DNA from 2 places in the Butyricicoccus sp. AM27-36 genome. Region 1 is predicted to be linked to the other one. Evidence: predicted binding sites of a transcription regulator. Region 1 holds the regulator's gene; the other holds the start of a gene.
What was found. The regulator Rex, encoded in region 1, represses fermentation and respiration genes when NADH is low (regulators of the CRP and FNR family bind a similar motif). The targets are predictions, from matches to a motif close to ATTGTTAANNNNTTAACAAT.
Positions count from the first base shown of each region.

Region 2: the regulator Rex is predicted to act here: its motif matches at 2,727-2,746, upstream of DW724_RS06525 (butyryl-CoA:acetate CoA-transferase).

Region 1 covers NZ_QUJR01000010.1:128,724-133,916, reverse strand. Annotated here, with positions in the region: gene metA (homoserine O-acetyltransferase MetA) at 429-1,343, shown strand; gene DW724_RS13235 (redox-sensing transcriptional repressor Rex) at 1,424-2,077, opposite strand; gene DW724_RS13230 (isocitrate/isopropylmalate family dehydrogenase) at 2,116-3,273, opposite strand; gene DW724_RS13225 (aconitate hydratase) at 3,380-5,193, opposite strand, start outside.
Region 2 covers NZ_QUJR01000003.1:263,817-269,009, reverse strand. Annotated here, with positions in the region: gene DW724_RS06530 (sensor histidine kinase) at 1-1,266, shown strand, start outside; gene DW724_RS06535 (LytR/AlgR family response regulator transcription factor) at 1-1, shown strand, start outside; gene DW724_RS06525 (butyryl-CoA:acetate CoA-transferase) at 1,357-2,697, opposite strand; gene DW724_RS06520 (transporter substrate-binding domain-containing protein) at 3,006-3,872, shown strand; gene DW724_RS06515 (amino acid ABC transporter permease) at 3,973-4,611, shown strand; gene DW724_RS06510 (amino acid ABC transporter ATP-binding protein) at 4,624-5,193, shown strand, end outside.

The DNA of each region.
Region 1 (5,193 bases):
ATCGTTGTTTAATTTACAAGGTACAATCTGCTGTTTTTAAAGAGTTTTCACAACTTTTCGTCGTTCTTAACCGCTCATCAACAGCTTATTTAGTATATCAAAACCAGAAGCGTTTGTCAAGAACTTTTTTCGATTTATTTTTCAATCAATTTTCGTTCATCGACTCGATTCTATTTTGACCGCTGTCGAAACAGCTTATTCAGAATACCAAACTTTTCACCGTTTGTCAAGAACTTTTTTCAAATTCTTTTTGGTACGCTGAACCGCTGTTTGAAAACAGCCTATTTAGAATACCATCGTCCCCCTGTTTTGTCAATAACTATTTTTCATTTTTCTGCATTTTATGCAAACCCTTGAGATACCGCCGTAAATCTGCTATACTGAATATATTATATAAAGATTTGTGAAGAGAAAAAGGAGGTGTCGGCTTGCCTATCAAGATAGCCGACAGTCTGCCGGCACGCGCCGTATTGGAAAGCGAAAACATTTTCGTTATGACCGAACACCGTGCCGCGACACAGGACATTCGTCCTCTTCGCATCGGTTTGCTCAACCTGATGCCATTGAAAATCATTACCGAAACCCAGATCCTGCGCTGTTTATCCAACACGCCGATCCAGATCGAGGTCGATCTGATCCAGACCGAAACGTACCATTCCAAAAATACGCCGGAGGATCATCTTCTCACCTTCTACAAGACGTTCGACGATATCCGCGACCAGAAATATGACGGTTTTATCATCACCGGTGCGCCGGTAGAGACCATGCCGTTTGAGGAAGTCGAATACTGGAAGGAACTGACCGAGATCATGGACTGGACTAAAACGCACGTTCATTCCACGCTGCACATCTGCTGGGGGGCGCAGGCCGGTCTGTATTATCACTACGGTATTCCGAAGTACATGCTGCCCGAAAAAATGTCCGGTATTTTCAAGCACCATGTTCTGCTGCCGAAGGAGCCGCTGCTGCGCGGCTTTGATGATATCTTCTGCGCACCGCACTCGCGCCACACCGAGGTGCGTGCCGCCGACATCCGCAAAAACGATCGTCTGACCATTCTCGCGGAGTCGCACGAAGCCGGTGTGCACATCGTAGAGGCAATGAACGGCCGTCAGATCTTTGTGCTGGGCCACGGCGAGTACGACGCCGACACGCTCAAAAAGGAGTATGAGCGTGATCTGGCTAAAGGCATGAACCCGGAGTTGCCGCGTCATTACTTCCGCAACGATGATCCCAACGAGGACGTACTGGTGACCTGGAAGGCACATGCCAACCTGTTTTACACGAACTGGGTCAACTACTATGTTTACCAGACCACGCCGTATTATCTGGACAAAATGTAAGCAAAAAGCCGCTCTCCGACCGGAGAACGGCTTTTTTGACGCACAGAAAAGGGAGCGCCCGCTCTGGCACTCCCTTTTTGTCATTCTTCTTCTCGTGCTTCGTCCGCCATGCCGACCAGATGGCACAGTGTCATCAGGCTGTCCGACAGATGCACGTTTTCGACCGGAACGCCCAGTCCCTCCAAATGAAGGTCCTCGCCGGTGAAATTCCACAGACCGCGGATACCGCGCTCTACCAGACCGTGTGCGATACGCGGAGCATCTCCGCGCGGAATGGTGAGCACCGCCACATCCGGCTTGTTGCGCTCAATAAACTCCGCAAGCGTATCCGCGCTGCGTACCTCATGGCCGCCAAAGCGCTGACCGATGAGCTGCGGATTTGCGTCAAACGCACACAGCAGCTCAAAGCCGCTGGCAGAAAAGTTAAAGTTATTAAGCAGTGCACGACCGAGGTTGCCGGCACCCAGCAGAATCGCCGTGCGGCCGGTCCGCAGACCCATGATCGCACCCAGCTCCTCCTGCAGTTTGTCGATATTATAGCCGTAGCCCTGCTGACCAAAGCCGCCGAAGCAGTTAAAGTCCTGACGAATCTGCGAAGCGGTCAGTCCCATGCGCTCTGCCAGTGCTTTGGAGGAGATACGCTGCTCCCCTTCAGCCTTCAGCTCACAAATATTCCGATAATAGCGAGGCAATCGCTGAATTACCGCTTTGGAAACCTCTTGCTTGCGTTCCACAGAACCTCTCCCTCTCTCAAATTCTATTCTCGTGTAAATTACAGCTTAGCGATGGTATCCAGCACATAGTCGGTAAATTCCTGCGCAGTTGCACCGGTATCACGACCGGTAACAACAACCTTGCGCTCCTCTACCATGCAGATATCAAGTGCGCGGTCGAGCTTCTTTGCCAGTTCGATTTCACCGATGTGCTCAAGCAGCATAACGGCTGCACGCAGTACGGAGGACGGATCCGCGTACTTTGCGCGGCCTTCCTGTACCATACGCGGCGCAGAGCCATGAATTGCCTCGAACATCGCATAGCGCTTGCCGATATTGGCAGAGCCTGCCGTACCGACACCGCCCTGAATCTCAGCGGCCTCGTCGGTGATGATGTCGCCGTACAGGTTCGGCAGTACAACGACCTTAAAGTCGCGGCGGCGCTTGTCGTCGAGCAGCTTTGCGGTCATGATGTCGATGTACCAGTCATCAAACTGTACTTCCGGATACTCCTTGGCTACCTTCTGGCAGGTATCGAGGAACTTGCCGTCGGTGGTTTTGATGATATTCGCCTTGGTGACGCAGGAAACGCGGTTCTTGCCGGTCTTGCGTGCATAGTCGAAGGCCAGACGAGCGATACGCTCGCAGCCCTGCGAGGTAGCTACGGTAAAGTCGATGAACAGATCGTCATCAATCTGTACGCCCTGAGAGCCGACAGCGTAGCCGCCCTCGGTGTTCTCGCGGTAGAACGTCCAGTCGATACCCAGCTCCGGCACCTTTACCGGGCGCACGTTGGCAAACAGGTCGAGAGCCTTGCGCATTGCAACGTTTGCGGACTCTACGTTCGGCCACGGATCGCCCTTGCGCGGGGTCGTGGTGGGGCCCTTCAGGATAACGTGGCACTTCTTCAGCTCTTCCATAACGTCGGGCGGGATAGCACAGCCGAGCTCGGCACGGCGCTCGATGGTCAGACCGTCGATCACGCGGAACTCTACCTTACCGGCCTTTACCTTGTCCGCCAGCAGAACCTCCAGCGCGTGCTGGGCCATGCCGGTGATCATCGGACCGATGCCGTCGCCGCCGCACACGCCGATGATCAGCTTGTCCAGCTTGGAGTAATCAATAAAATCGTCCTGCGCCTTCATATCCATGATACGCTTGCGCTGGCTCTCTACAACTGCCTCAAATTTATCCAGAACAGACTGGTCGATAGACATGGTTTTGTCCTCCTACACCATTGATATTATTTTAACAAAAGAAAATATGGCTGTCAAGTCCGACCGGAGAACCCGCCTGGCTCTCCGGTCGGCATAACGTCTTGACTTACTTGCTCTGCTGACGTGCGTACAGCAGCGTGCCGCCTGCAAGCAGTGCGTGACGCTGGCGCTCGGAAACCTCACAGTCGGCCTTGAAGGTCTTGCCGCCGCAAACAACGGTGACCTGCTTGCCGTTTTTCACTTCCTCGAGCACGTTCGGCAGAGAGATTTCATCCAGCAGATTGATTGCATCGTAGTCCGCCGGATCGGCAAAGGTCAGCGGGATGATACCGGAGTTGACCAGATTTGCCTTGTGAATTCGTGCGAAGGACTTGCACAGTACGGCCTTTACGCCCAGATACAGCGGAACGAGCGCTGCATGCTCACGGGACGAGCCCTGACCGTAGTTTGCGCCGCCGACAATCACGCCGCCGCCCTGCTCCTTGCAGCGGGACGGGAACTCCGGATCGACGTTGATAAAGCAGTAGTTGGAGTAGTACGGCACGTTCGAGCGGTACGGCAGCAGCTTTGCGCCGGCCGGCAGGATGTGGTCGGTGGTGATGTTGTCCTCAGTCTTGAGAACAACCTTGCCGGTGTAGGATGCCTCGAGCGCCTTGCCCAGCGGGAAGGGCTTGATGTTCGGGCCGCGAACGACCTCAACCTCAGCCGGATTCTCGGCCGGCTTTACGATCATGTTGTCGTTGATGGTGAAATGCTCAGGCATTTCGATCTGCGGCATCTCGCCGAGGGTACGCGGATCGGTCAGCACACCGGTCAGTGCAGACGCTGCTGCAACCTCCGGCGATACGAGGAAGATCTGTGCATCCTGGGTGCCGGAACGGCCCTCAAAGTTGCGGTTAAAGGTACGCAGCGATACGCCGCCGGACTCTGGCGACTGGCCCATGCCGATGCAGGGACCGCAGGCGCATTCGAGGATACGAGCGCCTGCAGAGATGATATCTGCCAGAGCGCCGTTCTGCGCCAGCATATTGAATACCTGCTTGGAGCCGGGGCTGATGGTCAGAGAAACCTCCGGGCTTACGGTCTTGCCCTTGAGGATGGAAGCAACCTTCATCATGTCGTAGTAAGACGAGTTGGTGCACGAACCGATGCAGCACTGGTTTACCTTGATCTCGCCGATCTCGGATACCTTTTTGACGTTATCCGGCATGTGCGGCATAGCTGCCAGCGGCTCGAGCGCGGACAGGTCTACGGTGTACTCCTCGTCATACTCTGCGTCCGGGTCGGAGGACAGCGGTACCCATACGTCGCCGCGGCCCTGTGCTTCGAGGAACTTCTTGGTTGCCTCGTCGGACGGGAAGATCGAGGTGGTAGCACCCAGCTCAGCGCCCATATTGGTGATGGTGGCGCGCTCCGGTACGGACAGGGTCTTTACGCCCTCGCCTGCGTACTCTACGATCTTGCCGACGCCGCCCTTGACGGTCATCTGGCGCAGTACGTCCAGAATAACGTCCTTCGCAGATACCCACGGAGACAGCTTGCCGGTCAGATTGACGCGGACCATCTTCGGCATCGGAATGTAGTACGCCCCGCCGCCCATAGCGACTGCAACGTCCAGACCGCCGGCACCGAACGCCAGCATGCCGATGCCGCCGCCGGTCGGCGTATGGCTGTCCGAGCCGATCAGGGTCTTGCCCGGTGCGCCGAAGCGCTCCAGATGCACCTGATGGCAGATGCCGTTGCCTGCCTTCGAGTAGTAGATACCGTGCTTCTTAGCGACAGAACCGATATATTTGTGGTCGTCCGCATTCTCGAAGCCGGACTGCAGGGTATTGTGGTCAATGTAAGCGACCGAACGCTCGGTCTTGACCTGATCGACGCCCATCGCCTCAAACTGGAGATAAGCCATCGTGCCGGTGG
Region 2 (5,193 bases), on a different contig from region 1:
ATCGCACTCGCTGTTGACCTTTGCAACTCCGTTGCCGTTACGCTGTTCGGCATCGCGCTCTCTGCGGCATTCTGCAATATCCACTGGACGCCCAAGGCGAAAAAGCGCATGCTGCTGTACACGCTGATGATCTTCTGCCTGTCCGGCATCGCCTACCTCGGTGTGGACCCGGGCTTCGGACGCTATCTGTATCCGCTGCACACCCACCTGCCGCTTGTGCTTGCGCTGTGCTCGCTCAGTCATGAACGCCTGTGGCCGGTGATTTCCGTGCTGACGGCGTACCTGTGCTGTCAGCTGCGGCGCTGGCTGGCGCTGATCGCGGTCGCCATCTTCTCCGGCGGAGACACCATGCAGTACGCTGTGGAAATGATCGTCACCGTGCCGCTGCTCATTCTGCTGCTCAAGACCGCACCTGCCATCCGGTCGGTGTCGCAGTATTCGCGGGCGGTGCAGTGTCAGTTCGGCATTGTGCCCGCGGTGTACTATGCGTTTGACTATGCCACCCGCGTTTACACCGACCTGCTGTTCTCCGGTTCGGCCGTAGTCGTGGAGTTCATGCCGTTCGTGTGCAGTGCGGCGTACCTGCTGTTCCTGATTCACATTTCCATAGAGCAGCACGCACGGCTGCATTTGGAGGAGCTGAAAAGCAATCTTGACCTGCAGGTGCATCAGGCCGTCCGTGAGATTGAAGCACTGCGTATCTCTCAGCAGAAAACCCGCGCCTACCGGCATGATCTGCGGCATCATCTGCAGTACATCACCGCCTGCATCGAGAATGAGCAGTATGAGCAGGCACTGCAGTACATTCACTCCATCAGCGAGGAAATCGAAGCCAGCCGCGTGACCGTTTACTGCGAAAACGAGGCCGCAAACCTGATTCTCTCATCGTTTGCCGACCGCGCCAAGGCGCAGGGCATCCCGCTTGCGGTGCATGCCGTGCTGCCCAATCAGCTGCCGCTTGCCGAGAGCGACCTGTGCGTGCTGCTCTCCAACGCGCTTGAGAATGCGATTCACGCATGCAGCGAGCGCGCGGACGGCATTCCCGGACACATTGAGGTGCAGACATACGAAAAAGCCGGAAAGTTCTTCCTGCAGGTTGTCAACGACTGCACGCAGCCGGTGCAGTTCAGCCACGGCGTGCCGGTCTCCAACCGCGCTGGACACGGCATCGGCGTGCACAGCATTTGCAGCATCGTCGAGCGATACGGCGGTGTATACAGCTTTTCGGTCAGGAATCAGCAGTTTATTCTGCGTATCTCTCTTTAATTAGATAAGAAAAAACGCTCTGTTTTCACAGAGCGTTTTCTTATAAACAGTAGCAAACACCGTGCGGAACTGGAGTTCCGCGACAGCATTTTATCTCTTATTAGAGCGCTTCCAGATACGCATCTTCTCCGCTTCCTGAATCAGCTGCTCGCGGAAATCCGGATGCGCAACCGAGATCAGAGCCTCTGCGCGCTGCCATGCAGTCAGACCCTTGAGGTTCACCTTGCCGTACTCGGTGACAAACCAGTGCGCGCACGGACGGGCATCGGTAACGACCGAGCCGTTCTCGAGCGTCGGACGAATTCGGCTCTCGAGCGTGCCGTCCTTCTTCTTAAAGGTGGACGAGCAGCAGATGAAGCTCTTGCCGCCCTTAGACAGATACGCGCCCAGAACGAAGTCCAGCTGGCCGCCTGCACCGGAAATCTGCTTGATACCGGCACTTTCTGCGTTCATCTGACCGAACAGATCCACATCCACGATATTGTTGATGGAAATGAAATTGTCGATCTGTGCAATGGTGCGCGCATCGTTGGTATAGGATACCGGTGCGGACATGCACTCCGGATTATCATTTACAAAATCGTACAGCTTCTGGGTGCCTGCGCCGAACGCGAACACCTGACGGCCGCGGTCGATGGCCTTCTTCGAGCCGTTGATCTTGCCTGCACGGGAGATGTCAACGAATGCGTCAACGTACATTTCAGTATGAACGCCGAGGTCCTTCAGGTCAGACTCCGCGATCATCGAGCCTACGGTATTCGGCATGCCGCCGATGCCCAGCTGCAGGCAGGCGCCGTTCGGGATTTCCTCCACGATCAGCTTTGCAACCGCCTTATCAACCTCGGTCGGCTCGCCGCCTGCGCCCATCTGCGGCATTTCGGTGTCGCTCTCAACGATCATATCCACCTGCGAAATGTGAATGCCGTCCTCAAAGCCGCCAAGGCAGCGCGGCATATACTTGTTGACCTCAACGATGATAACATCGGATACATCGCAGATGGCTTTCAGGTGCGAAGCCTGCGGACCGAAGCTGAACCAGCCGTGTGCGTCCATCGGCGCCACCTGAATCATGGCTACATTGACATGACGGACGTTCTCGCGGTACCAGCGCGGCATCTCAGAATAGCGCAGTGCGCTGTAAAAGCCGAAGCCCTCCATGCATGCCTTGCGCTCAATGCCGGACATGTGCCACGAGTTCCAGGTGATCTTGTCGGCTGCATTCGGAATATCGAATACCGCCGGTCGGCGCATGAGTACGCCGCCGCGGAAGTTTACGTCCTCCAGCTCGCCCATGCGGGCAGCAAGTGCCTTGTCCAGTGCAACAGGCGTACCCGTACACCAGCCGTAGTCTACCCAGTCACCCGATTTAACAACCTTAACGGCTTCATCCGCCGTTGTCAGCTTCTGCTGATACAGTGCAGTATAATCCACGCTGATTCCCTCCGTCTTACTTGTTCTTCATTGTTTATTCTTTAACAATCATGCTTACTTATGATTATAATCTTTTTTTGGGTACAGGTCAACACAGGTTCGCAAAAAAGAGTGAGAATCCGTCCCAACCGCTCCCCGTCCTCTTTTCCATATATTTCACCCTGTTATTTTAGATTTTGCACAAAATACCGCCCGATTACCCTTCAAAAATGCTGAAAATCTGCATGAAAATCAGGGGTTGATTTTCTGCGCTAAAGTGTTATAATAGTAAACAAGATATGAACCGAATTACAGGAGGTTTTCTAAAAATGAAGACGAAGAAACTTCTCGCACTGCTGATGGCAGGCGCAATGAGCGTATCCATGCTGTCCGGCTGCGGCGGCTCTGCTGCCAAGACCGACGACTCGAGTGCCGATGCGGCTGACACCTCGGCTTCCGCTGAGAGCGATATGGATTATGTAAAGAGCAACGGCAAGCTGGTTATCGGCATCACGGATTTCGCGCCGATGGATTATAAGGAAGACGGCTCGGACGAGTGGGTCGGCTTTGACGCGGACATGGCAAAGGCTTTCGCTGAGAGCCTGGGCGTAAAAGCTGAGTTCATCGAGATCAACTGGGACAACAAGATCATGGAGCTGGACTCCAAGGGCGTTGACGCTGTTTGGAACGGCATGACCCTGACCGATGAGGTCAAGACCTCCATGAACTGCTCCGACCCGTATGCAACCAACGCACAGGTTGTTGTTGTTCCGTCCGACAAGGCTGACGCTGCCAAGGACATCGAATCCATCAAGGATATGACCTTCGCTGTTGAGTCCGGCTCCGCCGGTGAGGCTGCTGCACAGGCTGCCGGTCTGAATGCAACCGCAGTTCAGTCTCAGGCTGACGCACTGATGGAGGTTGCCGCAGGCACCTCTGATGCCTGCGTGATCGACCTGCTGATGGCAGGCGCTATGATCGGCGAGGGCACCAGCTACCCGAACCTGACCTACACCGTAAACCTCAACGAGGCCAACGGCGAGGAGGACGAGAACTACGTTGTAGGCTTCCGCAAGGGCTCTGACCTGACCGAAGCATTCAACGATTTCTATAAGGGCGCCTACAAGGACGGCATTGTTCTTTCCTTCGCTCAGAAGTACGGCGTACAGGAAGCAATCGTAGATCCGGAGGCTTAATCTCCCATTCCCCAGTTAATATAAGGCAGAAGGCGGACTACCGTCTTCTGCCTTATGTGTCAAAAGAAATAAAGTAAAAAAGAGGTAAAGAGGAAACGACATGTTTGCCAATGTAACACTCAGCCTGATGGGCGGCTTTGTTACCACCGTACAGCTTTTCTGCCTGACGCTGGTATTCGCTCTGCCGCTCGGCCTGCTTATCAGCTTCGGCTCGATGAGCCGCATTACACCGCTGCGCGCACTCATCAAAATCATCGTCTGGATCGTCCGCGGCACGCCGCTTATGCTCCAGATCATCATTATCTACTATGGCCCTGCTCTGGTGTGGGGAATCAAGCTGCCGCGCTTCAGCGCTGCTCTGCTGTCCTTTGTCATCAACTACGCCTGCTACTTCTCGGAGATCTTCCGCGGCGGCATTCAGGGCATCCCGAGCGGCCAGTATGAGGCCGGTCAGGTGCTCGGCATGACCAAGAGCCAGATCTTCTTCAAGGTAACGCTGCTGCAGGTCATCAAGCGCGTTATCCCGCCGATGGGCAACGAGTTTATCAACCTTGTTAAAGATACCGCACTGGCGCGTACCATCGCGGTGTACGAGGTGCTGTGGGCAGGCGAAAAGTTCGTCAAGAACCCTGGCATTATCTGGCCGCTGTTCTACACCGCCGTATTCTACCTGCTGTTCAGCGGCATTCTGACCCTGCTGTTCGGCTGGATTGAAAAGAAAATGGATTACTTTAAATAAGGAGGAGCCGTTATGCCTATTCTGGAGGTACAGCACCTTTATAAGAACTTCGGCTCTACCAAGGTGCTCAAAGACATCAGTTTTACATTAGAGCGCGGCAAGGCGCTTGCCATCATCGGCTCGTCCGGCTCGGGCAAGACCACCCTGCTGCGCTGCCTGAATTTTCTCGAAACCCCGAATGAGGGTAAGATCATCGTAAACGGCGAGACACTGCTCGACGCTGCCGACCATGCCGCCAAGAGCGATGCGCAGATCCGCAAGAACCGTCTGCACTTCGGCATGGTGTTCCAGTCGTTCAATCTGTTCCCGCAGTACACCGCACTCGAGAACGTCATGCTCGCTCCCCTGCTGCAGGCCAAGGAACGCTCGGACTACAAACAGAAAAAACGCGAGATTCACGAGCAGATCGAGCACCGCGCCATCGAGCTGCTCGAGATGATGAGCCTCGAGGGCCGCATGAGCCACTATCCGCACCAGCTGTCCGGCGGTCAGCAGCAGCGCGTTGCCATTGCGCGTGCGCTCGCGCTCAAGCCGGATATCCTGTGCTTCGACGAGCCGACCTCGGCGCTCGACCCCGAGCTG